DNA from 3 places in the Streptomyces sp. NPDC111520 genome. Region 1 is predicted to be linked to each of the others. Evidence: riboswitches for the same ligand, from Rfam matches in the RefSeq annotation. Region 1 holds a riboswitch; each other region holds the start of a gene.
The links. Region 1 has a riboswitch for thiamine pyrophosphate ahead of thiO (glycine oxidase ThiO). Riboswitches for the same ligand answer to the same signal wherever they lie in the genome.
Positions count from the first base shown of each region.

Region 2: another riboswitch for thiamine pyrophosphate. It lies ahead of ACZ7MY_RS32150 (purine-cytosine permease family protein); the one in region 1 lies ahead of thiO (glycine oxidase ThiO).
Region 3: another riboswitch for thiamine pyrophosphate. It lies ahead of ACZ7MY_RS15410 (thiamine ABC transporter substrate-binding protein); the one in region 1 lies ahead of thiO (glycine oxidase ThiO).

Region 1 covers NZ_JBVKBW010000019.1:31,906-42,146, reverse strand. Annotated here, with positions in the region: gene ACZ7MY_RS34125 (phytoene desaturase family protein) at 1-581, shown strand, start outside; gene ACZ7MY_RS34120 (hypothetical protein) at 878-1,849, opposite strand; gene metF (methylenetetrahydrofolate reductase [NAD(P)H]) at 1,906-2,823, opposite strand; gene thiE (thiamine phosphate synthase) at 2,959-3,657, opposite strand; gene ACZ7MY_RS34105 (Rv2175c family DNA-binding protein) at 3,729-4,094, opposite strand; gene ACZ7MY_RS34100 (NAD(P)/FAD-dependent oxidoreductase) at 4,215-5,375, opposite strand; TPP riboswitch at 5,503-5,616, shown strand; gene thiO (glycine oxidase ThiO) at 5,612-6,760, shown strand; gene thiS (sulfur carrier protein ThiS) at 6,757-6,975, shown strand; gene ACZ7MY_RS34085 (thiazole synthase) at 6,980-7,783, shown strand; gene pknB (Stk1 family PASTA domain-containing Ser/Thr kinase) at 7,971-9,860, shown strand; gene ACZ7MY_RS34075 (deoxyribonuclease IV) at 9,848-10,241, shown strand, end outside.
Region 2 covers NZ_JBVKBW010000016.1:167,145-177,385, forward strand. Annotated here, with positions in the region: gene ACZ7MY_RS32120 (RNA polymerase sigma factor) at 1-797, shown strand, start outside; gene ACZ7MY_RS32125 (class I SAM-dependent methyltransferase) at 870-1,649, shown strand; gene ACZ7MY_RS32130 (GNAT family N-acetyltransferase) at 1,717-2,691, shown strand; gene ACZ7MY_RS32135 (hypothetical protein) at 3,025-3,261, opposite strand; gene ACZ7MY_RS32140 (phosphodiester glycosidase family protein) at 3,570-4,817, shown strand; gene ACZ7MY_RS32145 (C40 family peptidase) at 5,251-6,276, shown strand; TPP riboswitch at 6,516-6,608, shown strand; gene ACZ7MY_RS32150 (purine-cytosine permease family protein) at 6,599-8,005, shown strand; gene thiM (hydroxyethylthiazole kinase) at 8,116-8,925, shown strand; gene thiE (thiamine phosphate synthase) at 8,922-9,611, shown strand; gene ACZ7MY_RS32165 (DUF4190 domain-containing protein) at 10,188-10,241, shown strand, end outside.
Region 3 covers NZ_JBVKBW010000006.1:98,123-108,363, reverse strand. Annotated here, with positions in the region: gene ACZ7MY_RS15430 (helix-turn-helix domain-containing protein) at 1-113, opposite strand, end outside; gene ACZ7MY_RS15425 (alpha/beta fold hydrolase) at 247-1,248, shown strand; gene ACZ7MY_RS15420 (hypothetical protein) at 1,326-1,949, opposite strand; gene rlmN (dual-specificity RNA methyltransferase RlmN) at 2,108-3,214, shown strand; TPP riboswitch at 3,282-3,386, shown strand; gene ACZ7MY_RS15410 (thiamine ABC transporter substrate-binding protein) at 3,378-4,466, shown strand; gene ACZ7MY_RS15405 (ABC transporter permease) at 4,535-6,148, shown strand; gene ACZ7MY_RS15400 (ABC transporter ATP-binding protein) at 6,148-7,173, shown strand; gene ACZ7MY_RS15395 (LOG family protein) at 7,810-8,928, opposite strand; gene ACZ7MY_RS15390 (hypothetical protein) at 8,975-10,129, opposite strand; gene ACZ7MY_RS15385 (ABC transporter ATP-binding protein) at 10,111-10,241, opposite strand, start outside.

The DNA of each region.
Region 1 (10,241 bases):
AGGGCCCCGGGCGCCTGACGGTCTGCCTGGCGCTGCGCGGCGCCCGGCCCTCGGACGCGACGCACCGCACGGTCGTCCACACCCCGGACCCGGAGGCCGAGGCGGCAGCCCTGGCGCGCGGCGAGTTGTACGACCGCCCGACGGTCACGGTGCTGCGCCCCGACGACGACACCCTGCGGCCCGACGACACCTCGGAGTCGGTCACGCTCGGCGTCACGGTGCCGCCCCACGGACCATCGGGGGTGGACTGGCGGGCGCCGGGCCTGGCCGAGCGCGTCGCGGACGCCGTGCAGACGGCCGCCGCGGCGGCCCTGCCCGACCTGGCCGAACGCCTGCTGTGGCGCGCCGTGCACACCCCCGCCGACACCGAGGTGGAGACCGGCTCCCCAGGCGGCCGGCTCCCCCGCCCCGCCCTCGCCGGCGCGGAAGGGGCGCACCTGCACCCGGGCAACCGGCTGCCCGTCCCCGGTCTGTACCTGGTGGGCGGCTGGTCCCACCCCGGTGGCGGCCTCGCCCACACCGGGATGTCCGGTGCCATCACCGCCGACCTCATAGCGGGCGGTCCGGGCGGCAGCCGCTGAGCGGTGCGTCCGGATCCGCGGACGGCTGACGCGGACCGAGCGCACCCGTGCCGAAGATGCGGTGCGCGGCCGGGCCCGGGCCCCCTGCCCGATGGGGAGTTCCGCGACCTTCACCACTCACCGAGGGTGCCGTCCGCGACGCCGGTCCCGGACACCACGGCGGCCTTGTACGCGCGGCCGGTTCGCGTACGAGACGGTGCTCCACCGCCGTGACGCCTTCCAGGCGCCCTCTACCCCGCTGCGCGGCCCGCCGCCGCGGACGCGGAGGTCTCCGGCAACGGGCCTCGCGCCGGGCGCTAGTTGTAGCGGTAGGGGTCGTACTGGTCGTACTGGCCCTGCTGCTGGCCCTGCTGGTCGTAGCCGTTCTGCTGCTGCGGGACGTACGGCTGCTGCTCCCCGCCCTGCTGCGGCACCCAGACGCCGCCGGCCGGGGTGTCGTAGCCGTACTGCTGCTGCGGGGCGCCCTGGCCCTGTGCCTGACCCTGGTACGGATCCTGGTAGCCGCCCGCGTACGTGCCGTAGCCCGCCTGCTGCTGCTCCCAGCCACCGGTCTGCTGCTGCTGTCCGTACGCGTCGTACGAGGCGGCGGCGGGCTGCTGCTGCTGTTGCTGTTGCTGCTGGCCGCCGTTCCAGTCGCCGTAGCCGGTGGTGGCCTCGTAGTTCTGGTAACCGGTGCCCGCACCGGCGCCGGCGTAGGGGTCCTGGGCGTAGTTCGGCTGCCCGTTGTACATCGGGTACTCGCCGCTGTCCTCGTGCAGGGGCATCGGCTGGTAGACCTGCGTGGAGTCCATCCCGGGGGGCGCCGCGGCGGCCGGGCCGGCGGCGGCGTAGCTGTCGTAGGACTGCCCCACGCCCGCGGCCGCGGGGGCCTCTTCGGGAACGGGCTCCTCGTACGGCGACGACAGGCCTTCGGCCGGCGCCTCGTCGCGCTGCGCGCCCCGGCCGCGGCGGCCGCCGGCACGGCGCGGCAGCGGCGGCGCCTCCTCGTCGTCCTCGCCGTCGGCGCCCTCCTTGGGCGACCGCAGCGCCCATCCCTCCACGAAGCCGCGGCGGTAGGAGAGCGTGACGAAGGTCTGGCCGGCCCCGAAGGCGAGCGCGCCCACCACGATGACGAGGACCGAGGGCAGGTAGACGCCCAGGACGACCCCGAGGAACCCCGTGAAGGCCAGCAGCCGCCACCTCAGCCGCGCCTTGTACTGCAGGAGTACTTCACCGAGCAGCCACAGCGCGACCACCCCGAAGGCGATGTAGAGCACTGTGTAGGCCATGAGCGCACTTCCTCACCGTTCACCGTCGTCGGCCCACAGGGGCGGCTGGTCCGCCCTCACGACCTCTGGTGCAGTCCCAGATTCTCGTAGATTTCCAACGACGCCGTGGAGTGATTAAGGGTAATGAAGTGCAGCCCCGGGATGTCCTCGGCCATCAGCCGCCGGCACATCTCCGTCGCGTACTCGACCCCGATCGCCCGCACCGCGGCCGGATCGTCCTTGACCGCGAGGATACGGTCCGCGAGCTCCTGCGGGAAAGGCGCGTTGCCGAGCTGGGCGAAGCGCTCGATCTGCCGCACGTTCGTGACCGGCATGATCTCGGGGATGATCGGGGTCTCGCAGCCCGCCTTCCCGACCCGGTCACGCAGGCGCAGGTAGTCCTCGGCGTTGAAGAACATCTGGGTGATGGCGTAGTCGGCGCCCGCCCGGCACTTCTCGACGAAGTGACGCGTATCACTTTCCCAGTCGGTCGAGCGCGGGTGCATCTCCGTGAAGGCGGCGACACCCACGCAGAAGTCGCCCGACTCCTTGATGAGCCGCACCAGTTCGTAGGCGTGGTCGACGCCCTCCGGGTGCCGGAGCCACTCCCCCATGGGGTCGCCGGGCGGGTCGCCGCGCAGCGCGAGCATGTTGCGGATGCCCGCGTCCGCGTACTGGCCGATGACGTTGCGCAGCTCGGCGATGGAGTGGTTGACCGCGGTCAGGTGGGCCACCGGCGTCAGCGTGGTGTCGGACGCGATGCGCTCGGTCGCCCGGACCGTGCCCTCGCGGGACTGACCGCCCGCCCCGTAGGTGACGGAGACGAACGTCGGCCCCACCGCCTCGATGCGGCGGATGGCGTTCCACAGGGTCCGCTCGCCCTTCTCGGTCCTCGGCGCCATGAACTCGAAGGAGTACGAGCGCTCGCCGGAGGCCAGCAGCTCACGAATGGTGACCGCGTGATCGGTCCTGGTGGAGGCGGTTCCGAGGGCCATGCGCCTCAGGCTAACGGCGCGGGCAGGACCGTCCCAACAGGCGACGCCCAAATGTTCACCCCTTGGACATCGGGCGCTCGGGGCACGAGACGGCCCCGTGGCCCCCGGTCCCGGCCGAACGGCCTGAGCCGCAGGTCAGTCCTGGTACGAGCGCACCCGCTTGGCCAGCTCGGCCGCCGCGGCGCCCGGGTCGGCCGCCTCGGTCACGGCCCGTACGACCACGATCCGGCGGGCCCCGGCGTCGAGCACCTGCTCCACGTTGGACAGGTCGATCCCGCCGATCGCGAACCACGGCCGGTCCGTGCCCAGGCCCGCCGCGTAGCGGACCAGGCCGAGGCCGGGGGCGGGCCGGCCGGGCTTGGTCGGGGTGGGCCACACCGGCCCGGTGCAGAAGTAGTCCGCACCGGGCTCCACGGCGGCCGCGGCCGCCTCGGCCTCGGAGTGGCAGGACCGCCCCACGACCACGTCGTCGCCGAGGATCGCGCGGGCGGCCGGCACGGGCAGGTCGCCCTGGCCCAGGTGCAGGACGTCCGCCCCGGCGGCGTGCGCCACGTCGGCCCGGTCGTTCACCGCGAGCAGCCTGCCGTGCCGTCCGCACTCCTCCGAGAGGACCGCGAGGTACTCCAGCTCCTCGCGGGCCTCCAGGCCCTTGTCGCGCAGCTGGATGACGTCCACGCCGGAGGCCAGCACGGCGTCCGCGAACTCCGCGAACTCCGCCAGGCCTCCGTGGCGCTTGCGCGCGTCGGTGCAGAGGTAGACCCGGGCGTCGGCGAGCTGCGCCCTGGCGCCGGCGCCCGTGCTGGTGCTCGTGCTCCTGCTCGTACGCGTGCTCATGCGGACGGGTCCCCCTCGGATGGCTGCGGCAGTGGCTGTGGGTGTGGCGGTGGCGGTGGCGGGTCGTGCGGTCAGACGGCGAGCGCCTGGGCGCGGCGCTTCACTTCGGTGCCGCGGTTCTCGCGCAGCGCCTGGACGGGAGTGCCGGGCAGGCTATCGTCCGGGGTGAACAGCCACTCCAGGGCCTCCGCGTCGCTGAACCCGTCGTCCTTGAGGACGGTGAGGGTGCCTGCGAGGCCCTTGACGATCTTCTCGTCGCCGATGAAGTCGGCGGGGATCATCAGCACCCGGTTGTCCCCGCGGCGCACGGCGATGAGCTGGCCTTCCTTGATGAACTGGCGGACCCGGGTCACCTCGACGCCGAGGCGTTCGGCGACGTCGGGGACGTACAGCCAGGAGGGGACGAGGGAGTCAATCTTTGCGTCGATCTCGGTCACAGGACAAGCGTGCCATCCCGGACCGACACCATGGAACCGCTCACGCCACTCGTTGCTCCGTCCTGACGGGTCCGCTACGCCCCGCCGACGCCGTCGGCCGCAGCCGGCGGCCCCCCGGGGTCAGACCACCGCGGCCCGGAGCTGGACCGCCGGGTCGGCCGCCAGGGCCTCGTCGAGGTGCGCGCCGCGGGCGATGAGCTTGCGGGCCTGCGCCAGGTCGCGGGGCCGCCCGACGGCGAACAGCGCGACCAGCTGTCCCTCGCGCAGCCACAGCACCGACCAGGCGGGGCCGTCCGGGTCGCCGCGCAGCAGTACGGGGTCGGAGTCGACGTGGTGCCCGGCGTACTGCACGAAGCGCCCGAACTGCTCCGACCAGAAATAGGGGACGGGGTCGTACGGCTCGTCACCGCCCAGGATGTTCGCGGCGGCCGTGCGGGGCCCCTGCACCGCGTTGTCCCAGTGGTGGATCAGCAGCCGCTCCCCGTACCGCGCCGACGGGAAGGAGGCGCAGTCACCGACGGCGTACACGTCCGGCACCGAGGTGCGCAGCCGGTCGTCGGCGAGGACCGAGCGGTCCGGCCCCAGGTCGACGCCGGAGCCGGCCAGCCAGCCGGTCGCGGGCCGGGCGCCGATCCCGACGACGACGGCCTCGGCGGCGAGCACGCTGCCGTCGGCGAGCCGTACGCTTCCGGGCTCGACGGCCGAGACGACCGCGCCGGTGCGCAGCTCGACGCCCTCCTCCGCGTACCAGCCGCGCATCCGCTCGGCGATGTCGGCGGGCAGCACCCCGGCGAGCGGCCGGTCGGCGGCCTCGACGACGGTCACCTCGCACCCGGCGTGGCGTGCGGCGGTGGCGAACTCGGCGCCGATCCAGCCCGCACCGACCACCACGACCCGGTGCCGGTTCTCCAGCACCGGGCGCAGCGCAGTGGCGTCGTCCAGGGTGCGCAGCATGTACACGCCCGGCGTGCCCTCGCTGCCGGGGAGCATGACGGGCTCGGCGCCGCTGGCGAGGACGAGCTTGTCGTACGCGACCGGGCCCGCGTCGGTGAGGACCTGCCGCTCGTCGGGACGCAGGCCGCTCGCGTGCCGCCCGAGCAGCAGTTCGACGCCGATGCCGGCGAAGTCGACGTCCAGGGCCGGGCCCTCCTCGGCGCCGAAGAGCACGCCCTTGGACAGCGGCGGCCGGTCGTAGGGGGCGTGCGGCTCCGCGCCGATCAGCGTGATGGTCCCGCCCCACCCCTGTTCGCGCAGGGACACGGCGGTCTGCACTCCGGCCATCCCGGCCCCGACGACGACGGCGCGCTGCTCGCTGCTGCTGGTCACGCGATCACCGTAACGCCGCGAGGGCGCCGCCCGCCGGTACCGGCGCCCTACTCGCCGCCGACGGCGCGTACTAAGGTGGGCCGGGAGAACTCGCGGGAGCCCGGCGCACCGGGCTGAGAGGGCGGCTGGAGCGGCCGCCGACCGTAAGAACCTGATCCGGGTCATGCCGGCGAAGGGAGGAGCGGGACATCATGCACCGTCATGACGTCGTCGTGGTCGGCGGCGGGATCATCGGACTGGTCACCGCGTGGCGGGCCCGTCAGCGCGGCCTGCGCACGGCGGTCGCGGACCCCGAACCGGGCGGCGGGGCCGCCCAGGTGGCCGCGGGGATGCTGGCCCCGGTCACCGAGGTGCAGTACGGGGAGCAGACGCTGCTGGAGCTCAACCTCGCCGCGGCGCGCCGCTATCCGTCCTTCGTGGCCGAGCTGGAGGAGACCACGGGGCTCGACCTCGGGTACCGCACGTGCGGCACCCTCGCCGTCGCCCTCGACGCCGACGACCGCGCGCAGCTGCGCGAACTCCACGCCTTCCAGCAGTCCTTGGGCCTCACCTCGGAGTGGCTGGGCGGTCGTGAGTGCCGCCGCCTGGAGCCCATGCTCGCCCCCGCCGTGCACGGCGGGCTGCGGGTCGACGGCGACCACCAGGTCGACCCGCGGCGGCTGGCCGCGGCGCTGGTGCGCGCCTGCGAGCTGTCCGGGGTGGAGTTCCACCGGTCGCGGGTGGCGCGGGTGGAGGTCACCGGCGACCGTGCGCACGGGGTCGTCCTGGAGGACGGCACACGGGTCGCCGCGGGGCAGGTGGTGCTGGCCGCCGGGAGCCTCAGCGGCCGCGTCGAGGGGCTGCCCGCGCGGGTGCTGCCGCCCGTACGGCCGGTGAAGGGGCAGGTCCTGCGGCTGCGCGTACCGCCGGCGTACGCGCCGTTCCTGTCGCGGACGGTACGGGCCGTGGTGCGCGGCGGCCACGTCTACCTGGTGCCGCGCGAGAACGGCGAGCTGGTCGTCGGCGCCACCAGCGAGGAGATGGGCTGGGACACCACGGTCACCGCCGGCGGGGTGTACGAACTGCTCCGCGACGCGCACGAGTTGCTGCCCGGCATCACCGAACTCCCGCTGACCGGGACGCAGGCGGGGCTGCGCCCCGGCACGCCCGACAACGCCCCGCTGCTCGGCCGCGGCGCGCTGGACGGGCTGGTGCTCGCCACCGGCCACCACCGCAACGGCGTGCTGCTGACCCCGCTGACCGGCGACGTGATGGCCGAGGTCCTCACCGGCTCGGAGGTCCCCGCGCAGGCCCGGCCCTTCTCCCCCGACCGTTTCGCCCTCCAGGAGCAGCACGCATGACCGCGCCCGTCCTTCTGTCCGTCTCCGTCAACGGCGAGGCGCGCGAGGTCGCCGAGGGCGTCACCCTCGGCGGCCTCGTCGCGACCCTGACCGCGGCCCCGTCCGGGGTGGCGGCCGCGCTCAACGAGACCGTCGTCCCCCGCGCGCAGTGGCCGGCGACCCCGCTCCGCGACGGTGACCGCGTCGAGGTCCTCACCGCAGTCCAGGGAGGCTGAACCCATGGCCGACGACCCGCTGACCATCGGCGGCACCACCTTCGACTCCCGGCTGATCATGGGCACGGGCGGTGCGCCCAGCCTGGAGGTCATGGAGCAGGCGCTGCTCGCCTCCGGCACCGAGCTGACCACCGTCGCCATGCGGCGGCTCGACCCCACGGTCAAGGGCTCCGTGCTGTCCGTGCTCGCCCGGCACGGCATCCGCGTGCTGCCGAACACCGCCGGGTGCTACACGGCGGGCGAGGCGGTGCTCACCGCCCGCCTGGCACGGGAGGCACTGGGCACGGACTGGGTGAAGCTGGAGGTGATCGCCGACGAGCGCACCCTGCTGCCGGACCCGGTGGAGCTGCTGGACGCGGCGGAGACCCTCGTGGACGACGGCTTCACCGTGCTGCCCTACACCAACGACGACCCGGTGCTCGCCCGGAGGCTGGAGGACGTGGGCTGCGCGGCGATCATGCCGCTGGGCTCGCCCATCGGGTCGGGTCTCGGCATCCGCAACCCGCACAACTTCGAGTTGATCGTCGAGCGGGCGACCGTGCCGGTCGTCCTGGACGCGGGGGCCGGGACGGCCTCGGACGCGGCCCTGGCGATGGAGCTCGGGTGCGCGGCCGTCATGCTGGCCTCCGCCGTCACCCGGGCGAGGGAACCGGTGCTCATGGCGGAGGCCATGCGGCACGCCGTCGAGGCGGGACGGCTGGCGTACCGGGCGGGGCGCATCCCCCGCCGTCACCACGCGACCGCGTCCTCCCCGGGTGTGGGACTCGCCACGTTCGACCCGGAACGTCCCGCCTTCGGCGCCTCCTGACCGGCGGCCCCGCACACGGCCGCGACCTGCGCGGAACCCGCGCCGGGCCCCGCGGAAGGGGCGCCGCGGCCGGCTTCGGCCCCGGCGCCGACCCGGGTCACGGGGCGGTTGCGGTACCGCACGGGTGGGGTACAACCTGGGCGCGTTAGCCCAGAAGGGTCATGTCGGCACCGTAAACTCCACCTTCGTGGACAGGACGCTTCATGACCCGCTGATCGGGCAGACGCTCGACGGCCGCTACCGGGTGGAGTCCCGGATCGCGGTCGGCGGCATGGCGACGGTGTACCGGGCGCTGGACACGCGCCTGGACCGGCTGCTGGCCCTGAAGGTCATGCACCCCGCCCTCTCCGCCGAGCCCGGCTTCGTGGAGCGCTTCATCCGCGAGGCCAAGACCGTCGCCCGCCTCGACCACCCCAACGTGGTGCAGGTCTACGACCAGGGTGCCGACGGCACCTACGTCTACCTGGCGATGGAGTACATCGCCGGCTGCACCCTGCGCGACGTGCTGCGCGACCGCGGCGCGCTGCCGCCGCGGGCCGCCCTCGACATCCTGGAGCCCGTACTGGCCGCGCTCGGCGCTGCGCACCGGGCGGGGCTGGTGCACCGCGACATGAAGCCGGAGAACGTCCTCATCGGGGACGACGGACGCGTCAAGGTGGCGGACTTCGGCCTGGTCAGGATCGCGGGCACGCACACCAACACCTCCACCAGCGGTGTCCTGGGCACGGTCTCCTACATGGCGCCGGAGCAGGTCGAGAGCTTCACGACCGACGAGCGCACCGATGTGTACGCCTGCGGGGTGCTGCTCTACGAGATGCTCACCGGCGGCAAGCCGCACCGCGGCGAGACACCGGTGCAGGTGATCTACCAGCTCGTCAACGAGGACGTGCCCGCCCCGTCGGCCCTCTCCCCGGGGCTGCCCCCGCAGCTGGACGCGCTGGTGGCCGAGGCGACCGCGCGCGTCGCCGCCCGCCGCCCGGCCGACGCCGCGGAGCTGCTGCGGCGGCTGCACGCGGTACGCCAGGCCATGACGCCCGAGCAACTGGACCTGGTGCCGCCCGCCGCACGCACCCCCGCGCCGGTGCCCGGCGCCGTGCCCGCAGGTTCCGAGGAGCCGACGGCGATGGTGCACCGCACCGCGCGCCTGGAGCTGTCCCCCGAGCCGACCCGGCGGCAGCCCCGGGCGGCCGTACGGTCCCGTAGGCGTCCCGGGGTGATCGCGGTCGTGGCGACCCTGCTGCTGATCCTGGGGGTCGGGGCGGGCGTCTGGTACATCAACGACGGCCAGTTCACCAGGACCCCGGCCGTCCTCGGGCTGCCGCAGGCGCAGGCGGAGCGCCAGTTGCGCGACGCCGGGCTGCGGGTCGAGGTCGTCGAGGCGTTCGACCCGACGATGACCAAGGGCAAGGTGGCGGCCACCGACCCGGGCACCGGCGAGCGCATCCGTGACAACGGCACGGTGACGATCACCGTGTCCAAGGGTCCGGAGCGGGTGAAGGTGCCCGGCGTCGTCGGCGAGGAACTGGCCGAGGCCAAGCGGCGGCTGAAGGCGGCGGGCCTGAGCCCGGGGACCGTGTCCCGGGAGTTCAGCGACGAGGTGCCGCAGGGCCGGGTGATCTCGACCGACCCCGGCTCGGGCGCCAGCCGGCGGCCGGACTCGGCCGTGTCGCTGGTGGTGAGCAAGGGTGCGCCGGTCGACGCCCCCGACCTGGTCGGACAGCCGCTGGAGGACGCCCGCCGGCAGCTGGAGGACGCCGGGCTGCGGGTGAAGGTGGACCCCCGGCAGGTCTTCTCCGACCAGGCGGACGAGGGCGCGGTCGCCGGGCAGTCGCCCGGCGCGAACACCCGCCTGGCGGCCGGGGACACGGTCACCCTCACGGTCTCCAAGGGCCAGGAGATGGTCGAGGTGCCGGACGTGGAAGGCTTGGCCGTCGACGAGGCGAAGGAGAAACTGGAGGCCGCGGGCTTCGACGTCCGCGTGATCCAGTTCTTCTTCACCGGTCAGGTCAACAACCAGTCGCCGGCCGGCGGCACCGACGCTCCGAAGGGCAGCACGATCACACTGTGGGTGCGATAGCCACGTCCGAGGGCGCCGCCGCGCGCCGCAACCCCGTCGGCGGTCATGTGGCGGTGGCCGGCGGCCTGGCCCGCACCGGGCTGGCGGAGGCCGCACGGATGGGCGCCGAGACCGTGCAGGTCTTCGTCGCCAACCCCCGTGGGTGGGCGACCCCGCCCGGCAGTCCGCGGCAGGACGAGGAGTTCCGCGAGCGCTGCGCGGCGCAGGGCGTCCCCGCCTACGTCCACGCGCCGTACCTGATCAACTTCGGCTCCCACACCGGGGCGACGGTCGACCACTCGGTCGACTCCCTGCGCCACTCGCTGCGCCGCGGGCGGGAGATCGGCGCGCTGGGCACGGTCGTCCACACCGGGTCGGCGACCGGTGGACGCTCCCGCGCCG
Region 2 (10,241 bases), on a different contig from region 1:
CGATGGCCGCGCGGATCACCCGGGCGAAGAAGAAGATCTCCGTCGCCCGCATTCCCTACCGGGTGCCACGGCCGGCGGAGTTGCCCGACCGGCTCACGGCCGTGCTCGGCGTGCTCCACCTGCTGTTCACCAGCGGACACACGGCCCCCTCGGGCCCGACGCTCATGCGCACCGACCTGGCCGATCACGCGCTGCACCTGGCCCGCACCCTGCGGAACCTCATGCCCGACGAGCCCGAGGTCCGCGGGCTGCTGGCACTGCTCCTGGTCACCGACGCCCGACGCGCCACCCGGACCGGCGCCGACGGCCGGCTGTTGCGCCTCGCCGAGCAGGACCGCTCGCTGTGGGACCGTACCGCGCTGGCCGAGGCACACGAGCTGATCGTGACCGGGCTGCGCGGTGGCCGCGCGGGACGCTACCTCGTGCAGGCGGCGATCGCCTCGCTGTACGCCGAAGCCCCGGCGTACGAGGAGACGGACTGGCCGCAGATCGTCGCGCTCTACGACAGGCTGCTGTCGCTCTGGCCCTCACCGGTCGTCGCACTGAACCGGACCGTGCCGGTGTCGATGGCCCACGGACCGGCGGTGGCGCTGGCCCAGGTCGAGGCGCTGGAGCAGGAGGGCCGGCTCGCGCGCTACCCGTACATGCCCGCCGTGAAGGCGGACCTGCTGCGGCGCCTGGGCCGTTCGGGCGAAGCGGCGGCCGCGTACCGGCAGGCCCTGGAACTGACCGGCAACGAGGCCGAGCGCATGTTCCTCACCGCGCGCCTCGCCGAACTGGAGAGCGGTCCCGCGTGAGATGACGGGGGACCGGCCGCGGATCCGGGCCCGGCCAGGAACCGCACCGATATGGGCGACGTCCCTCGCACCGTGACTTCTGACGAGCAGCAAGGGCACGAGAGCCACCCCGGGCGCACCGGCGTGACCGTCGACCCGCCCAAGGTCAACGACTACACCAGCTTCGCCGAGGCGTACTCCGGCGAGAACGAGACCAACCTCATCAACGCCCACTACGAGCGCCCCGCGATGCTGGCCCTCGCCGGGGACGTCACCGGGCGGCGGATCCTCGACGCCGGATGCGGCGCCGGGCCCCTGTCCGCGGCGCTGCGCGACCGGGGCGCCGTCGTGAGCGGCTTCGACGTGAGCGAGGGGATGTTGGAGCTGGCACGGCGCCGGCTCGGTGCGGGGGCGGACCTCCGGCTGGCCGACCTCGGGAGCCCGCTCCCGTACGCCGACGACACGTTCGACGACGTCGTCGCGTCCCTGGTGCTGCACTACCTGGAGGACTGGGGGCCCGCCCTGGCCGAGTTGCGGCGCGTGCTCAAGCCCGGCGGCCGGCTGATCGCGTCCGTCGACCATCCCTTCGTCATCGCCACCATGCACCGCGAGGCCGGCCGGGGGGACGAGCACCACTACCTCGACACGACCAACTGGACCGACGAGTGGACCTTCGGGGACCGGACCGCCCTGATGAGCCTCTGGCACCGGCCGCTCCACGCGATGACCGACGCCTTCACCGCGGCGGGCTTCCGCATCGCGGCCATCAGCGAGCCGGACCCCGACCTCGCCGCCCGCGAACTCTTCCCCGAAGCCCTCGCGGCCAAGCCGCGGTTCCTGTGCTTCCTGTTCTTCGTCCTGCAAGCGGAGTAGTCGTTGCGCGGGCGGCGGTGACGGAAACCGGGATGACACCGTGATCCGGTGTGCCTAGGGTCGGGCCGTGACCCTTGACCTCGCGCGTCTCACCCGCCGTCCGATCGCCCCGGCGGACGCCGCCGCCCTGGCCGAACTCCTCAACGCGATCGAGGCGGTCGACACCTTCGGTGAGTACTACTCCGAGGAGGACGCCGCCGACCAGATCAACGCCCCGCTGCTGGACCTCGGCCGTGGCACGGTCGGCGTCTTCGACGGCGACGCCATGGTCGGTTACTCCTCCGCCGCGCACAGGCCGCTCGCGGAAGGGGTGCACCGGGTGATGGTCAGCGGAGGCGTGCACCCGGACCGCCGGCGCCGCGGGCTCGGCGCGGAGCTGCTGTCCGCGGGGATCGCGAGCGCGAAGTCGCTGCACGCGATCCACCACCCCGGCCTGCCACTCGCCGTCGACGTCCAGAACAACGCGCGCAACGACGGCGCGCTCGCCTGCTACCGGGCCGCCGGCATGACGCCCGTGCGCTGGTACGCGCACCTGCGGCATCCGCTCGGCGCCGCCGTCGTCGACGTGTCGACGCCGGAAGGCCTCGTCTTCGAGGGCCATTCCGCCGACAACGACGCCGAGTTCCTCGCCATCAGGAACGAGGCCTTCCTCGACCGCTGGGGCGGGTCCGCGGCGTCGGAGGAGCAGTGGCGCGCGTCGCTCGGCTGGCCGGCCTTCCGTCCCGGCCTCAGCTTCCTGCTGCGCGACGCGGACAGCGGCACCGCTGCCGGCATGCTGCTGACCTTCTCGTGGGACGCGGACACCGAGGCGACCGGCGTCCGCGACGCCCACGTCATGACCCTCGCGACCCGCCGTGCGTACCGCAAGCGGGGCGTCGCGAGTGCACTCATCCACCACGCGCTGCGCTCCGCACAGGCGGACGGTTTCGACCGGGCGAGCATCGAAGTGGACTCCGACAGCCCGACCGGCGGAAACAGTCTGTACGAACGGGCCGGATTCACCGCCGCCCGCACCGAGGTCCGCTACGGCCTCAACGCGTGAACGGTAGGCGGTCAACTCGACGGTAGGAGTGCTCCGTCGCCCTGCGAGGTTGGCAAACGGCGGAGGCGAGCGAGACTGCGGGCGAGTCCGAGTCGGCGCGCCCGGTCAGCGCGCTGCTCGTAGCGGATGCGGCCGCGCTTGCCTTGATGGAGACCTCCAACCCTGCGACGAGCCAGGGCGGCTGGGCATCCGCCCGACCGCCGGTCAGCGCCGCCCCCGGCGCCGCAATGGCATTGACCGCACCTGGACCGCCCTTCGGCTGATCCGTGCTGCCCGTCCGGACGGCGGGTCGATCGACGTCGCTGGCCAACGCTTGTCAGCGGCGGCTTGAGGTCATCGCCTCAACCACACGAACTGCTCGTCTGGTTCGTCCCGCCGCTCCAGCACGCCCGCGGCGACCAGCTGAAGAAGCACCTCATGGAGAGCGTTCCCCAACGGGTTGTCCGTCCAGAACACCCACTTGGCCTGCGTGAACGTCACAGACTCCGCAAAGATCCCCAACGAGCGGCCCACCACGAAGGCAGCACCGTCCCCATCGGTCCATTCAGCCAGGCCCTCGGACAGTTCCACAAGTCGATCTTGCCATCCAGGCGCAGGGCGTGGGGCTGCTCCGTGGCGCCGTTGTTTTCCGGGCCTATGGCCCGAGTTCAACGGCACACGACCTGAACCGACCTCCCCGCGGCGGTTCGTGGGGGTCGAGGCGGAGAACGAAGTGCCCGAAAACCGTTCGGCGTCCCCCTGCCGGGCGGGACGACCGCCCCCGGTCCGCCAGGATTCGTCGACCTGTCAGGAAACTGCCACCAGCCCTTCCCCCGGGCCCTTTCTGATGGCTGCGGCCAGTACTCGTGCGTCATGCACGCAAGACGACAGGACATCAGATGACGAGACAGATCGGTCGGGTCCGCGCGGCAGCCGTGTCCGCGGCGGCGGTGATGACGACGACGATGATGATGCTCGGCGCGGGGGCCGGCCAGGCCGACGCCGTCGGGCGGGTGCGGGTGGCGGACGGCGTGACGGTCGCGCCCGGCATCACCTACCAGTCCTTCTCGGTGACCGCGTCGCACGGCACGGTCACCGGCCACGTGGTCACCGCCGACCTGCGCGACCGGCACGTCTCGGTGGGCCTGCTCTCACCGGGGAAGGTCGCGGCCCGCGCCAAGCTCTCGCAGCTCGTCGCGGCACAGGGCGCGGTGGCCGGCGTCAACGCCGACTTCTTCAACATCGACGAGACGCAGCACCCCGGCGTCCAGGCGACCGGTTCCGCGGTCGGGCCGGCGGTCTCGGACGGCGTGGCCCTGAAGGCGGCCGTGCCGAACGGCCAGCGCTTCGGCCCCGGTCTGCCGACCGGCACGTCGACCCGCGACGTCATCGGCGTGGGCTACGACCACAAGGCGCGGCTGGACGAGCTCACCCTCGACGGCACGGTCCGGGCCCGCAAGGGCAAGCGGTTCGACCTCGAGGGGCTGAACCAGTACGCCGTCGCGGAGGGTGGCATCGGGGCCTTCGACTCCCGGTGGGGCGAAGTGTCGCGGCAGCGCGCCGTGTGCGGCACCGACACCCTGCGCGCGGGCGCGTGCACCACGGACGCCTACGAGGTGACCGTGCGGGACGGCCGAGTGGTCTCGGGCTCCGACACCATCGGCGCCGGCGCCATCGAACCCGGCACGGTGGTCCTGGTCGGCCGTGAGGCCGGGGCCGCGGAGCTGCGTACGCTCCAGGTGGGCGAACGCGTCCGTGTCTCGGAGAAGTTGAGGAGCGCGAGCGGCAAGCGCCTGGAGTTCGCCGTCGGCGGCTACCCCGTCCTGCGTGACGGCGCGCCCCTGCCGGGCCTGGACGCCAAGGCCGTGGCGACCAGGACCGGGGCCGCGATCGGCGACGGCGGCCGGCTGCTGCACCTGCTCGTGCTGGACGGAAGCGCCGAGGCGGGCGCCGGCCTGACGGTCGCCGAACTTGCGGGCGTCTTCCAGGCCGTGGGCGCCGAGGACGGGGTCAACCTGGACGGCGGCGGCTCCTCCACCCTGGTGACCCGCGACGCCGTGTCCGGTGCGCCGGTCGTCCGGAACCACCCCACCGGCGGCGCCGAGCGCCCGGTCCCCGAAGGCATCGGGCTCTTCTCCCGCGCCTGACCCGGCCGCACCCGGGCGGCGGCCCCGCCGCCCGGGTGCGCGGGCCCGGCGGCGGCCCGGGAAAGGCATCCCCAATTCATGCCGCGCCGAATACGGGGAATTCGCCACTGGGTATCGGGATATGCGGCACGGGCGCCAAGCGGATTCGGCTGAAACCCGCCGGGATATGAGGCAACTTATCGAGGTGTGACCTGCGCCACACGGCGCGGAAGTGCTGGGACGGGTAAAGAAACGGTGCGCGGACTGCCTTTTCCCGTCAGGGGTTTGATTCACGCGCACGGTGATGATTAAGGTCATTCACCGAACCTCCGCCCGGTCGATCATCCATTCCGGATGGCTGCGGGGGTTCCGCCGATCCGAGATGCCGTGCGGGTGACGGGAACGCAGTTCCCGGCGCGCGGCAGGCGGCTGGAGGAAGAAGGAGCTCGCGCCAGTGGCGTCCCACCGTCGTCCGAAGCAGGCCGGCCGCACACGTGTCACCGTGCTCACCGCGACCGCCGCCGCAGCCGTCGCCCTGTCCGCGCAGGCGGCCCAGGCCGCTCCCGCCAAGCCGTCCGTCAAGAGCGTCAAGGCCAAGGTGGACGGCCTCTACGACCAGGCCGAGCAGGCGACCGAGAAGTTCAACGGCGCCAAGGAGAAGCAGGAGAGGCTCCAGAAGCAGGTGGAGGACGTCCAGGACGAGGTGGCCCGCCGGCAGGCCGAGCTGAACGACCTCCGGGACGACCTGGGCACCCTGGCCAGCGCCCAGTACCGCAGCGGCGGCATCGACCCGTCGCTCCAGCTCTTCCTCTCCTCCGACCCGGACACCTACCTCGACAAGGCGTCCGCCCTCGACCAGCTGAGCACCAAGCAGGCCGAGGCGCTCCGCCAGATCGCGGAGAAGAAGCGCACCCTCGACCAGCAGAAGGCGGAGGCCGCGAGCAAGCTCAACGAGCTCGACGAGACCCGCACCGAACTGGGCAGGAAGAAGAAGGAAGTCCAGGCGAAGCTGGCCGAGGCGCGGCAGCTCCTCAACTCGCTGACCGCCGCCCAGCGTGCCTCCCTGGCCGCCGCCGACGGTCGCGCCGACCGCTCCAACGAGCGCGTGGACCTCGGCAACGACACGCCCGCCTCCTCGCTGGCCGCCGCCGCCCTCGCCGCGGCGAAGACCAAAATCGGCTCGCCGTACGTCTTCGGCGCGTCCGGTCCGGGCTCCTTCGACTGCTCCGGTCTCACCTCCTGGGCCTACGCCCAGGCCGGAACCTACATACCGCGGCCCTCCCAGGGGCAGGCCAACGCCGGTACGCGGCTGTCGATGAGCCAGCTGATGCCCGGCGACCTCGTGCTCTTCTACGGCGACCTGCACCACGTCGGCCTCTACGCGGGCAACGGCATGGTCCTGCACGCGCCGCGCACCGGCACGTTCGTGCGGTACGAGTCCATCAACAACATGCCGTTCCAGTTCGGCGTCCGCATCTGACCTGCGGACCGGACCGCAACAGGCCCGTCCGAGCCGGGTGCTGACGTCCCGTCAAAGGATCCGCCCGGCCGAGCGGGGCGCGCCGGGTGGTCGTTCCCGCTCGGTGCCGGCCGCCACGCCACGACATCCCCCGCACGCACGCCCCCCGATCCACGGCGCCGTCGGCCCCCGACGCACCGGTGAAGGCCGAGGTGGGGGTCGTCCCCGCGGGCCGGCGCCGTCGGGTTACCCTGTCCCTCGTACCGGACACGGGGTGCCCCACCGGGGCTGAGATCACACCCGTCGAACCTGAACCAGTTCGTACTGGCGGAGGGATGTCTCCATGCCATTGGCGCATGTTCCCGGCGGTCTGCCCGCAGACGGCCGGCACACCGTCTTCGACGGCCGCATGCCGGCCGCCGCGGGCGATCTCCGGATCGAAGCACACGGCATACAGCCGGTTCCCGAGAGCAACCGCTACGGAGGGCCGGGGCGCCTGTTCACCGTGTGGTTCGCCCCCAACCTGACCATGACCGGCGTGTTCACCGGCACCATCGGCATCGCCCTGGGCCTGGACTTCGCCACCGCGCTCGCGGCCGTGGTGCTCGGCACCGTGATCGGCGCCGTGCCCACCGCCTACCTGGGCACCTGGGGGAGCCGGACCGGCGCCGGGCAGCTCCCGCTGGCCCGGCTCGCCTTCGGCCGGGCCGTCGCGGTGCCCGGCGTCCTGCAGTGGCTGTCGTCGGTCGCCTGGGACGCGCTCATCGGGCTCTTCGGCGGTGACGCGCTGGCCCGGCTGTGCGGTCTGCCCTTCTGGGTCGGGGTCCTGGTGATGATGGTCGCGCAGGGTGCCCTCGGGGTCCTGGGCTACGAGGCCATCCACCGGCTGCAGATCGTCATGACCTTCGTGCTCGCCGCGGCCTTCGCGCTGATCGCCTGGAAGCTGCTCGACGGCGTCGACCCCGCCGCCACCGGCTCGGCCCACGGCGCCGACCGGGGCGGCGCGTTCGTCCTGACCAGCACCATCGCGTTGAGCCTGACCCTGTCCTGGGCCCCGTACGCCAGCGACTTCAGCCGCTACCTGCCGCGGAACACCTCCCGCTCGCGCATGTTCTGGTTCACCCTGGCGGGCCTGGTGGTGTCCTTCGTGGCCGTCCAGGCGCTCGGACTGTGGGGCGCGTCCGTCCTGACCGACCAGACCGCCGCAGGCGTGGCCGAGCTGCTGGGCGGCGGGCCGCTCGGGGCGTTCGGACTGCTCGCCGTCGCCCTGGCCGCGCTGTGCAGCAACGCCATGAACGACTACAGCGGATCCCTGGCCCTGCAGACGGTCGGTGTGCGCGTGCCGCGCCCGGCGGCGGCCGCCTTCGCCGCCGTGCTGGGCTTCCCCCTGGTGCTGTGGATGCACGCCGCCGACACCACCGCCCGCTTCCAGAACGTGCTGCTGTTCGTCGGCTACTGGATCCCCGGCTTCGTGGCCATCGTCGTCGTCGACTGGTTCGCCCGGGCCCGGGCACGCGGGGGCGCCGAGATCGACCTCGCCGCCGAGACCGGCCGGCCGCAGCCCGGCTGGCCCGCCGGGGTCGCTTTCGTGGCCGCCTTCGCCGCCGCCGTTCCGTTCATGGACACCACCCTGTACGTCGGCCCGGTGGCGGAGGCCCTGCACGGCGCCGACCTCTCGTACTACGTGGCGTTCCTCGTGGCCCTCGCGGTGTACACCCCGCTGCGTCTGCGCCATCGCCCGCGGCCCTGAGCCGCCGCGCCCGCGCCCCGGTCCGTCCGCGCCCCGGTCCGTGCCCCGGCCGTACGGCACCGGCCGCGGGCGACCGCACACACCGTCCGTCACCCGAGGAGCGAACCCGCATGTCCCCGACCCCCGCCGACCACGCCGCCTTCGCCGCGCAGGCGCTCTCGCGCGTGCGGGACCACTCCCCGCTGGTGCAGTGCCTGACCAACTCGGTGGTGACGGGGTTCACCGCCAACGTCCTGCTGGCGCTGGGCGCGGCACCGGCCATGGTCGACATCCCGGGGGAGGCCGGACCGTTCGCCGGGGTCGCCTCGGGGGTCCTGGTCAACCTCGGCACCCCGCACGCCGAGCAGCGCTCCGCCATGGTCGAGGCCGCGCGGGCCGCCACCGCGGCCGGTACTCCCTGGGTGCTCGACCCCGTGGCGGTCGGCGCGCTCCCGGTGCGCACCGCGCTGGCGCGCGAGCTCCTGGAACTGCGGCCGGCGGTCGTACGGGGCAACGCCTCCGAGATCATCGCGCTGGCGGGAGCGGGCGGCGGCGGACGCGGGGTGGACTCCTCCGACGGTGTCGAGGCGGCCGGGGAAGCGGCACGGGACCTGGCCGGCGCGACCGGCGGCGTGGTGGCCGTCTCCGGACCCGTGGACCTCGTCACCGACGGGACGCGGGTGGCGCGTGTCGCCAACGGTGACGCGCTGCTCACCCGGGTGACGGGCGGGGGCTGCGCGCTGGGTGCCGTGATGGCCGCCTACGCGGCGGTGGACGACGACCGGTTCGCCTCGACGGTGGCGGCCGTCGCCGCGTACACGGTCGCCGCGGAACTCGCCGCGAATAAGGCCGCGGGGCCCGGCAGTTTCGCCGTGGAGTTCCTGGACGCGCTCGCCGCGTTGCGGGAGTCCGACGTCGCCGGGCGGGCGGCGGTGTCGTGACGGTGACACCGGTCGACCTGTCGGTCTACCTGGTCACGGACGCGGCCCAGTGCCGGGCCCGGGGCCGCGGTGTGGCCGAGACCGTCGCTCGGGCGGTGGCGGGCGGCGTCACCGCGGTGCAGATCCGCGACAAGCACGCCGACGGCGGTGACTTCCTGCGCACGGTCATGGAGGTGGCGGCGGTCCTCCCGCGGCGCGTGGCGCTGATCGTCAACGACCGCGTGGACGTGTTCCTGGCCGCCCGCGCCCGGGGCGTCCATGTGACGGGCGTCCACGTGGGACAGTCGGACCTGCCCCCGGCCGACGTACGCGAACTGATCGGCCCGGACGCCGTTCTGGGCCTGAGCGCCGCGACCCCCGCCGAACTGCTCGCCGCCGCGCGGGACCCGGCGGGCGTCCACCACGTCGGCATCGGCGCGCTGCACGCCACCCGGACCAAGGCGGACGCGCCGCCCTCCCTCGGCCACGACGGCTTCGCCCGCCTCGCCCGGCTCAGCGCGCTGCCGGCCGTGGCCATCGGCGGCGTGGAGCCCGCCGACCTGCCGCGCCTGCGCGAGGCCGGGGCGGCGGGGGCAGCCGTCGTGTCCGGCATCTGCGCGGCCGACGACCCCGGTGCCGCGGCCCGTGAGTACGCCGCCGCGTGGCACCGCACGCAGCCCCGGAGCCGTGCGACCGACCCCGCCTGACGACCCGGCGGAAGCGCGGGTGCCCGGGCGCCGTTCCACGCCGTCGGGAAGCCCTCAGCGTCCGGCCTCCGCCGGGCGCGAGGGGCGTGGCAGCGGCCGGCGCGGCAGGGCGCCCCGATCACGCCGAGGCGCCGGCCGATGGCCGCGGGACCGCGCGTACCTTCGGCTTCGAGAACCCCCCGCTCCGCCGGTCCCCGGCTGACGCGGTAGAGGAGTTCGACCTCGTCGACGACGGACTCCGTATCGACCGCACGCTCGCGCGGCCAGCGCCCCGATCCCGGGGGCCCACCGCGAGGAGGGCGCCACCGCAGCGTCCCGATGTGCGGACGCGTGTCGCCGAGCCGGTCCACATCCGCATGAGCGCACCGGGCCCGGAAGGACCCGGAGGAACGTGGTGCCCGCGGCCACGGGCATGTCCGTGTGACGGTGACTCCCGCTCCGACAGGGCCTGTTGGGCACTGATTCACCTCACTGCCGCCTGCCGGACACATCGGGACATCGGTGCGGGACGCGATCAAGGAACCGGATATATTCGCGCAACCCTTCGCCCGACCCTCCAGCGAGGAGCGCTGTTCCGTGGACTCGCCGCACTTGACGATCCCGCCGTCTCCGTCCCCCGCCCCGCCCTCC
Region 3 (10,241 bases), on a different contig from region 1:
GCGGCGATGCCGGTCGCCCGGCTGACCTGGGTGAGCGTTTCCCCGCGCTTCTCGCGCTCGCTCCGCAGGCGCGGCCCCATCGCGGCCAGGGCCGCGGCGACCTCGTCCGGCATTCCCCTCCGCCTCTCTTTCGCTCACCTCTCCGGCCTGCCATTTTGCCATTCTGTCAACGTTTCTCGCATCCCCGTCCGCCGACATCGCATGATCGACGGGTACCGCGGCCACCGGGAAATCCGAGGAGAAGCCATGCACCAGCCCACACCGTCCGGCGACCTGTCCCACCGCACCATCGACGCGCCCGCCGGACGGCTGCACCTGGTTGAGCAGGGCAGCGGACCGCTGGTCCTGCTCGTCCACGGCTTCCCCGAGTCCTGGTACTCCTGGCGTCACCAGCTCCCGGCACTGGCGGCGGCGGGATACCGGGCGGTGGCACCGGACGTGCGCGGCTACGGCCGTTCCTCCAAGCCCTCGGAGACCGGCGAGTACCGCATGCGTGCCCTGGTGGAGGACAACGTCCGCCTGGTACACGCCCTGGGCGAGGAGACGGCGGTGGTCGTCGGGCACGACTGGGGCTCGAACATCGCCGCCGCCTCCGCCCTCCTGCACCCCGAGGTCTTCCGTGCGGTGGGGCTGCTCAGCGTCCCCTACACCCCGCCCGGCGGCCCGCGCCCCAGCGAGATCTTCGCGCGGATGGGCGGGGACGAGGAGTTCTACGTCTCCTACTTCCAACAGCCGGGCCGCGCCGAGGCCGAGATCGAGCCGGACGTCCGGGGCTGGCTCGCGGGGTTCTACGCCGCCCTGTCCGCCGACACCATGCCGGCCCAGGGGCAGCCCACTCCGTACTTCGTCACCCGCGGCGGGACACTGCGCGAGCGCTTCCCCGCCGGTGGGCTCCCCTCCTGGCTCACTGAGGCCGATCTCGACCACTACGCCGGGGAGTTCGAGCGCACGGGCCTGACGGGAGCGCTCAACCGCTACCGGAACATGGACCGCGACTGGGAGGACCTCGCCGAGTTCAACGGCTCCCCTCTGACCCAGCCGTCCCTGTTCGTCGGCGGCAGCCTGGACGCCACCACCACCTGGATGTCCGACGCGATCGCCGCCCACCCGACGACCCTGCCCGGACTGGTGGGCTCCCACCTCCTGGACGGCTGCGGCCACTGGCTCCAGCAGGAACGTCCCCAGGAGGTCAACGACTTGCTGACCACCTGGCTCGCGGCCCCGCCTCAGCCGGTTCCCCTGCGATAGTTCGCGACCTCATCCCGTTCGCGGCGCCCCGGAGACAGTCAGCGGGTCATGAGTCCTCCGCCCTGCCGCTGCCGGCGTCAGCCGTCGAACCAGACGACCAGACGGACGCCCTCGTCGCCGTGCAGGGTCGCCAGTGTGCGCATCACCGACCAGACGGCGGCCCAGTCGCTGTCCGGTACGGCATCCTTGCGGCGGAGGCGTCCGATGCGGAAGAGGCGGTCGCCGTCCGGCCACTCGGTGCCCTCGGCGAAGGTGCTGCCCGCGCGGTACAGAGCGTGGGGGTCGGTGAGGCCGGCGAGCTCGGCGAACCGGGTGAGGCCGGAGTTCCGGCCGTGCAGCTCCCAGGACCCCTCGGGGCTCCGGCGGTACTCGTGAACGCAGTCGTCGACCTTGTCGGCGACCTCCTCCCAATCCGCCGCCGCGAGCTCCGCCCAGGTGATCCAGGACGCACCGGACGCGCCCGAGCCCCAGGACTCGAAGTCGGCGAGAGCCTCGCGCGACACGTCGCGAGGCAGGCCGCGATGATCGGCGAGTGGGCGGAAGGAGGTGGTGTCGCGGACGCCGAACAGGGACCCGAAGGCGGCGTAGCAGCGCCCGTTGTAGAGATGCGCGAGGTCGACGGCCCCGTGCCAGCTGCGGTCGTCCTCGTCCAGCCAGCGATCCCAGCGGCACTCTATGAACCCGTGTATGTCCGTCCCCATGGTGGGAATTGTTCTGCGCCGGGGTGAGGAGTGCGACGCGATTTCCGCCGTGCCGGCCGGGCCACACCCCCGACGTCGGCAGGGGACGCCCGAGGGTGACGGGAGCCTCACCCATCTGACCTGGGCGGCCCCGAACGATCTGCGACACTGGTTGAACCATGCCTGCACCCGGAGAACTCACATTCGTCGCGCCGCGCGGAGCCAAGAAGCCGCCGCGGCACCTTGCCGACCTCTCGCCCGAGGAGCGCCGGGAGGCGGTCGCGGAGCTGGGGGAGAAGCCGTTCCGCGCCAAGCAGCTGTCGCAGCACTACTTCGCGCGGTACGCCGATGACCCCGCCGCCTGGACGGACATCCCGGCGGGGGCGCGGGGGAAGCTGGCGGAGGGGCTCCTGCCGGAGCTGATGTCCGTGGTGCGGCACAGCAGCACCGACAACGACACCACGCGCAAGACGCTGTGGCGGCTGTTCGACGGGACGCTGGTCGAGTCGGTCCTGATGCGCTACCCGGACCGGGTGACCATGTGCATCAGCTCGCAGGCCGGCTGCGGCATGAACTGCCCGTTCTGCGCCACCGGCCAGGCCGGCCTGGACCGGAACCTGTCGACCGGGGAGATCGTGCACCAGATCGTGGCGGGCATGCGCTCGCTGCGCGACGGGGAGATCCCGGGCGGCCCCGCGCGGCTGTCGAACATCGTCTTCATGGGCATGGGCGAGCCGCTCGCGAACTACAAGCGCGTCGTCGGCGCCATCCGCCGGCTGACCGATCCGGAGCCGGACGGGCTGGGGCTGTCCCAGCGGGGCATCACCGTGTCGACGGTGGGCCTGGTCCCGGCCATGCTGCGCTTCGCCGACGAGGGCTTCAAGTGCCGGCTCGCGGTGTCGCTGCACGCGCCCGACGACGAGCTGCGCGACACCCTGGTGCCGGTGAACACCCGCTGGAAGGTGCGCGAGGTGCTGGACGCCGCGTGGCACTACGCGGACGTGTCCGGGCGCCGGATCTCCATCGAGTACGCGCTGATCAGGGACATCAACGACCAGGCGTGGCGGGCGGACCTGCTGGGCCGGCTGCTCAAGGGTCGCCGCGTCCACGTCAACCTGATCCCGCTCAACCCGACCCCCGGCTCGAAGTGGACGGCCTCCCGTCCCGAGGACGAGCGGGCCTTCGTGGCGGCCCTGGAGGCGCACGGCGTGCCGGTCACCGTCCGGGACACCCGGGGGCAGGAGATCGACGGCGCCTGCGGTCAGCTGGCGGCTTCCGAGCGCTGACCTGCGCTTGCTATGGTGACGGTCGTTTGCGGCCGTTTGCCGCGACGTCACGCAGATCACACAAAAGAACATCCGACAGGGGAGCGCGGAGAGCGCTGAGAGTGCGGCACGGCCGCAGACCCTCGGACCTGATCCGGGTCATACCGGCGTAGGGAGTCACCACATGAGCACCACCCGTCGGCGTGTGGCCGGCACCGCACTGGCCGTCGCGCTCGGCGCGAGCGCGCTCGCCGCCTGCGGCGGCGACGGCGACACCGCCAAGGACAAGGGCGCCGCCGCCTCCAAGACCGTCACCCTGGTCAGTCACGACTCCTTCGCCGCGTCGAAGGAGGTGCTGAAGGCGTTCACGGCGCAGACCGGCTACACCGTCAAGGTGCTGCGCGGCGGCGACGCCGGCGCCGCGCTCAACCAGGCCGTGCTGTCCAAGGGCAACCCGCAGGGCGACGTCTTCTTCGGCGTCGACAACACCCTGCTGTCCCGGGCCCTGGACAACGACCTGTTCGAGCCGTACGAGGCCAAGGACCTCGACAAGGTGCCCGCCGCGCTCCAGCCGGACGCCGCGAAGCACCGCGTCACCCCGATCGACTTCGGCGACGTCTGCGTCAACTACGACCGGAAGTACTTCACCGAGCACAAGCTCCCCGTGCCGGAGAGCCTCGACGACCTCGTCAAGCCCGCGTACAAGGACCTGCTGGTCACCGAGAACGCCGCCACCTCCTCCCCGGGGCTCGCCTTCCTCCTCGCCACCACCGCCGAGTACGGGGACGGGGGCTGGGAGGCGTACTGGAAGAAGCTCAAGGCGAACGGCGTGCAGGTCGTCGACGGCTGGGAGCAGGCCTACTACGACACCTTCTCCGGCGCCGGCGGCGGCAAGGGCGACCGGCCGCTGGTCGTCTCGTACGCCTCCAGCCCGCCCGCCGAGGTGCTCGCGCTGAAGACGCAGCCGGCGGAGGGGCCGACCGGTGTCGCGACCGGTACCTGCTTCCGGCAGGTGGAGTTCGCCGGCCTGCTCAAGGGCGCCGGGAACCCCGAGGGCGGCAAGGCGCTCGTCGACTTCCTGCTGAGCCGCGCCTTCCAGGAGGACATGCCGCTCAGCATGTTCGTCAACCCCGTGCGGGACGACGCGAAGCTGCCCGAGGTCTTCACCAAGTACGCGCCGGTCGTCGCCGACCCGGCCACCGTCGCCCCGGAGAAGATCGCCGAGAACCGTGAGCAGTGGGTCAAGTCGTGGTCCTCGCTCGTGCTGAAGTAACGAAGGACGCCGGGCGGCGGCGCGCGGGGACGGTGGCCCTGCGGCCGCTCGCCGTACGGGTCGGCCTGATGGCCGTGCCGGTCGCGTTCTTCGGGCTGTTCTTCGGCTACCCGGTCGCGGCCATCGTCGCCCGCGGGCTCCGCGAGGACGGACGGTGGCGGTTCGGCCGGTTCGCGGACGTCCTGGGCGAGCCCGACGTCCTGCACGTGCTGTGGTTCACCTGCTGGCAGGCGGCCGCCTCCACCGCGCTCACCCTGGCGATCGCGCTGCCCGGCGCCTACGTCTTCGCCCGCTTCGACTTCCCCGGCAAGCAGTTGCTGCGCGCGGTGGTGACCGTGCCCTTCGTGCTGCCGACGGTGGTCGTCGGCTCGGCCTTCCTCGCGCTGCTCGGGCGCGGCGGGCTGCTCGACGAACTGTGGGGGGTGCGCCTGGACACCACGGTGTGGGCGATCCTCCTCGCGCACGTCTTCTTCAACTACGCGGTCGTCGTACGGACCGTGGGCGGGCTCTGGGCTCAGCTCGACCCCCGGCAGGAGGAGGCCGCGCGGGTCCTCGGCGCGGGACGCCTCACGGCCTGGCGCAAGGTGACGCTGCCCGCGCTCGCCCCCGCCGTCGCCGCGGCGGCGCTGATGGTCTTCCTCTTCACCTTCACCTCCTTCGGCGTCATCCAGATCCTCGGCGGCCCCACCTTCTCCACCCTGGAGGTGGAGATCTACCGCGAGACCGCCCAGTTGCTGGACCTGCCGACGGCCGCCGTGCTGACCGTCGTCCAGTTCGCCGCCGTCGCGGCGATCCTCGCCGTGCACGCAGGGACGGTACGGCGCAGGGAGGGCGCGCTGCGCCTGGTGGACCCGGCCCGCACCGCCCGGCGGCCGCGCGGCGCCGGCGAGTGGGGGCTGCTGGCGGGCGTGCTCGGGGTGGCAGCGCTGCTGATCCTGCTGCCGCTGGGCGTGCTCGCCGAGCGTTCGCTGCACGGACCCGACGGCTACGGCCTCGGCTACTACCGCGCGCTGGGTTCGGTGGCCGGAAGCGGCGGGACGTTCCTGGTCGCGCCGGTCTCCGCGGTCTGGAACTCGCTCCAGTACGCGGCCGCCGCCACCGCGATCGCCCTGGTCGTCGGCGGGCTCGCCGCGGCCGCCCTCACCCGCCGGGCCGGGCGCCTCGTACGGGGCTTCGACGCCCTGCTCATGCTGCCGCTCGGCACCTCGGCGGTGACCGTCGGCTTCGGCTTCCTCATCACCCTCGACGAACCGCCGCTGGACCTGCGCTCCTCGTGGATCCTGGTGCCGCTCGCCCAGGCGCTGGTCGGGGTGCCCTTCGTGGTGCGCACCATGCTGCCCGTGCTGCGTGCCGTGGACGACCGGCTGCGCGAGGCGGCGGCGGTGCTCGGTGCCTCCCCGCTGCGGGTCTGGCGCGAGGTCGACCTGCCGCTGGTGCGGCGGGCGCTGCTGGTGGCGGCGGGCTTCGCCTTCGCCGTGTCCCTCGGCGAGTTCGGCGCCACCGTGTTCATCGCCCGCCCCGACAACCCCACCCTGCCGGTCGCGGTCGCCCGCTTCCTCGGACGGGCCGGGGAGCTCAACCACGGCCAGGCGATGGCGCTCAGCACCGTGCTGATGCTGGTGTGCGCGGTCGCGCTGCTGGCGCTGGAACGTATCCGCATCGACAGGTCGGGGGAGTTCTGATGACCCTGCTGCGACTGGACGGCGCCACCGTGCGCTTCGGCGGCCACACCGCCCTGGACGCCGTGGGCCTGGAGGTCGCCGAGCACGAGACGGTCTGCGTGCTCGGGCCCAGCGGCAGCGGCAAGTCCACGCTGCTGCGGGTCGTCGCCGGGCTGCAGCCGCTGGACGCCGGGCACGTCCTGCTGGCGGGTCGCGACCAGGCGGGGGTGCCGGCGCACCGGCGCGGCGTGGGCCTGATGTTCCAGGACCACCAGCTCTTCCCGCAGCGCGACGTCGCCGGGAACGTCGACTTCGGCCTGCGCATGCGCGGCGCCGGTCGCACCGAACGGCAGCGCGCGGTGGAGGAGTTGCTGGAACTCGTCGGCCTGCCTGGTGCGCAGCGGCGCGCCGTCGCCTCCCTGTCAGGCGGTGAGCAGCAGCGCGTCGCCCTGGCCCGGGCGCTGGCGCCGGGGCCCCGGCTGCTCATGCTCGACGAGCCGCTCGGCCAGCTCGACCGGGGCCTGCGCGAGCGCCTGGTCGTCGAGTTGCGCGGGCTCTTCCGGCGGCTGGGCACCACGGTGCTGGCCGTCACCCACGACCAGAGCGAGGCTTTCGCGCTCGCCGATCGCGTCGTCATCATGCGCGACGGCCGTGTCGAGCAGGCCGGCACCCCGCTGGAGGTGTGGCAGCGGCCCGTCTCCGAGTTCGTGGCGCGCTTCCTCGGCTTCGACAACGTGGTGCCCGCCACCGTCACCGGCGACGCCGCCGACACCGCCTGGGGCAAGGTCCCCGTCCCCCCGGGCTCCCCGCAGGGCGCGGGACGGCTTCTCGTGCGTCCCGCCGGCGTACGGCTCGTCCCGCCCTCCGACGGGCTGCGCTGCGACGTCCTCGCCCGTACGTTCCGCGGTGACCAGGTCACGCTTCTCCTGCAGCCCGAGGAGGGCCCGCGGCTGGAGGCGGGCTGCGCCCTGCGCGACGCCCCCGCCGAGGGCGAGACGGTCGGCGTCTCGTTCAGCGCGGACGAGGTCGTGGTCCTGGGCGAGTAGGCCCCGTTCAGCGCGGGGGGTGTCGGGGCACGAGGCGGTGCGGTGCTGCGGTGGGGCCGGTGGGTGGGCGCGGGTTCGTCTCGCGCCCTTCGGGCGCACGGCGGCTGGCTGCGGAGGGGAGGGTGGGGGCCTGCCTTGTTCGCAGTGTGCGGGTGGGTGGGGGGTGCGGATTCAGGCGCCGGAGGGGGTTGCCTTTCCGGCGGTGTCGGTCTCGTTGCCGTCCGCGGGTATAGATGGCCGCTTCCACGCCTACTGCCGGTGGTGGGCGCGCCCGCCGTTACCTGCGACTGCGGGTGCTTCGGGGTGCTGTCAGGGGTTGGCGGGAGAGCGGGCTCGCTTTCGACGGCATGGACGTCGGAACAGAGCCCGATCCTCGGATCGGGGAAGCACCCGCAGACGCCGGTTACGGCGGGCGCGCCACCCACCAAGGGTGGGCGTGGCAACCGGCCATCCGTACCCGCGGACGGCAACGAGACCGGCACCAGAAGAACAACCGGCCCCACTCCGGCGCCTGAACCCCGACCACCAACCCACCCGCACACTGCGGACAAGCCCCGGACCGCCACCCTCCCCTCCGCAGCCAGCCGCTTTACGCCCGCAGGGTGCGAGACGGCGCGACAGCCGGCGACGTACGGGCTAACCCCGCGTCAGGCGTGCCAGGGCCTGCGGGGCGTCCTCGACGGAGTCGACCAGCGCGATGCGCGGCTCCATGGAGCGGCCTTCCGCCAGTGCCTGGAGGAGGGGCCAGGCCGGCAGCCGCCGGGTCCAGTGGTCGCGGTCGACCAGCACCATGGGGCGCGGGGCGCCGTTGGACTCGTAGTAGTTCGGCGTGGTGTTGTCGAAGACCTCCTGGACGGTGCCCGCGGCGCCCGGCAGGAAGACGACCCCGGCGGTGCAGCGGGCCAGCAGGCCGTCCTCGCGGGTGGCGTTCGCGAAGTACTTGGCGATGTGCGCGGCGAAGGCGTTCGGCGGCTCGTGGCCGTAGAACCACGTCGGCACGCCGATCGACTCGCCGCCACCGGGCCACCGGTCGCGAACGTCGAAGGCGACGCGCGCCCAGTCCGTGACGGAGGGACGGAAGGAGGGGATCTTGGCCACCGTCTCCAGGGCATCGAGGAGCATCGCGTCGTCGAAGGGCGCGGCGTAGGCGCCGAGGTTGGCCGCCTCCATGGCGCCGGGCCCGCCGCCCGTGGCGACGGTCAGGCCCTCGCGGGCCAGCGCGCGGCCGAGGCGGGCGGCGCCCGCGTACGCGTCGGTGCCGCGCTCCATGGCGTGACCGCCCATGACGCCCACGACGCGGGCGTCCATGACGAGTTCGTCGAAGGCGTCGGAGACCGCGTCGTCGTGGATGCTGCGGAGCATCGAGGCGTAGATGTCGCGGCTGCCCCGGGTGCGCAGGAACCACTGGTAGGCGCGGGCGTCCGGGGTCGCCTCGTAGCCGTCGGCCAGGCCCTCGAACAGCGTCCCGGGGGCGTAGAGCGAGCCCCGGTACGGGTCGAAGGGAAGGTCCGGCAGCGGGGGGAGGACCATGGCACCGGCGGCGCGGACGCGGGACGTCGTCTCCGGCTCCATCGGGCAGCCCAGGAACACGGCCTCGGCGGTGTCGGCGGACAGCAGGGCGTCCGTACGGGTCGTCAGGTCGACCGACTGGACGCGGTATCCGCGCAGCGAGCCCGACGCGGCGACGCGGTCGAACTCCTCGAGGGTCTCTATCTCGTGATCGTTCGGATCGTTCGGCGAGAGCACGCCCGCCACCCTAGCGCCCGCGGCGGAGGCCGCCGCCGCGGGGCTGCTCGGGGCGTCACGGCAGCGGCAGGGTGCCCAGGCGGGCGACGAGCAGGGTCAGCGGCAGCACCGCGCCGAGGACCGCCAGGGCCCGCACGGCGGCCGCGTTGCGCAGCAGGGCGGCGGGCGCGCCGAGCCGGGTGAGGGCGGCGGTGGCCGGACGGCGGGCGCGCCTGGCGTCCACGGTCGCGGTCAGGGCGGTCGCGACCGCCGACAGGACGACGAGGACGGCACCCAGCACCGTGAGCGGTCCGACGGGGTGCGCCACGGCGCCGAGCCGGTCGCTGCCGGCGAGGGCGGTGGCGGCCACCGCGCACAGCGCGCCCAGCGGACGCCCCACGAGCGCCGCTTCCTCCTGGAGGGCCCGGCCCGCCAGCAGCCGCAGGGCGCCGGGCCGGTACGCCGCCAGCAGCCGTCCGGACAGGTGGACCACGCCCGGCATGGCCAGCACCATGCCGGTGGCCGTCAGCAGCCAGCCACCGACGACGGCCGCGGCGGCGTGGCCGAGTCCGCCGGGCAGCGGCAGCGTGCCGCCGGGCGCGGCGGCGCCGGCGCCCCCGGCCGAGGAGATCTGCACGGCCAGGCCGATCACGACGAGCGCGACACCCCACGGCAGTCCGGACGGCGTACGGCCCTCGCGGGTGGCGGGCTCCTCCTGACGGGCGCGTCGCGGCCGGAGTACGACCGCGGCCGAGACCGCCGCGGCCAGCGGCAGCGTGGCCAGCAGGGTCAGCGCGCCCGCGAGCGGCAGCTCCCGGTCCGCACCCAGTGCCTCGGCCGCGCCGGTGAAGTGCGGGCCGGGCAGGTCGCCGCGGAGGAAGAGGAAGCCGAAGAGCGCGATCAGCACGCCCAAACCGCAGTTGAGCGCGGAGCTCGCAGCGGCCAGCAGGGGCAGTCCGTGCCGGCCGAGTCCGGCGGCGGCCAGTCCCGCGTGCAGCCGCCCGCTCGGCTCCGTACGGGCCACGAGCACCGACAGGTGGACGGTGGCGGCGAACGGGACCGCGCACCACAGCAGCCGGAGCAGGCCGTCCGGGGCGTCCTCGGGGTGCGCGAGGGCGTGCCCGAGCACGGCGAGCAGCAGGAATCCCGTGCCCGCGGCCGCGGCGACGACCATCAGCCGGCGCAGCAGCACCTCCGGGCGGGAGCCGAGGGCTACACGGAGGCTGAGCACGAGTCGGCGTCCTCCCGCTCCTGTCGCGGCATGCCCGCCGCGAAGCGTCCGTCGACGAGGGTGACCACCCGGTCGGCGAGGGAGACGACCTCGGGCTCGTTGGAGGCCAGCA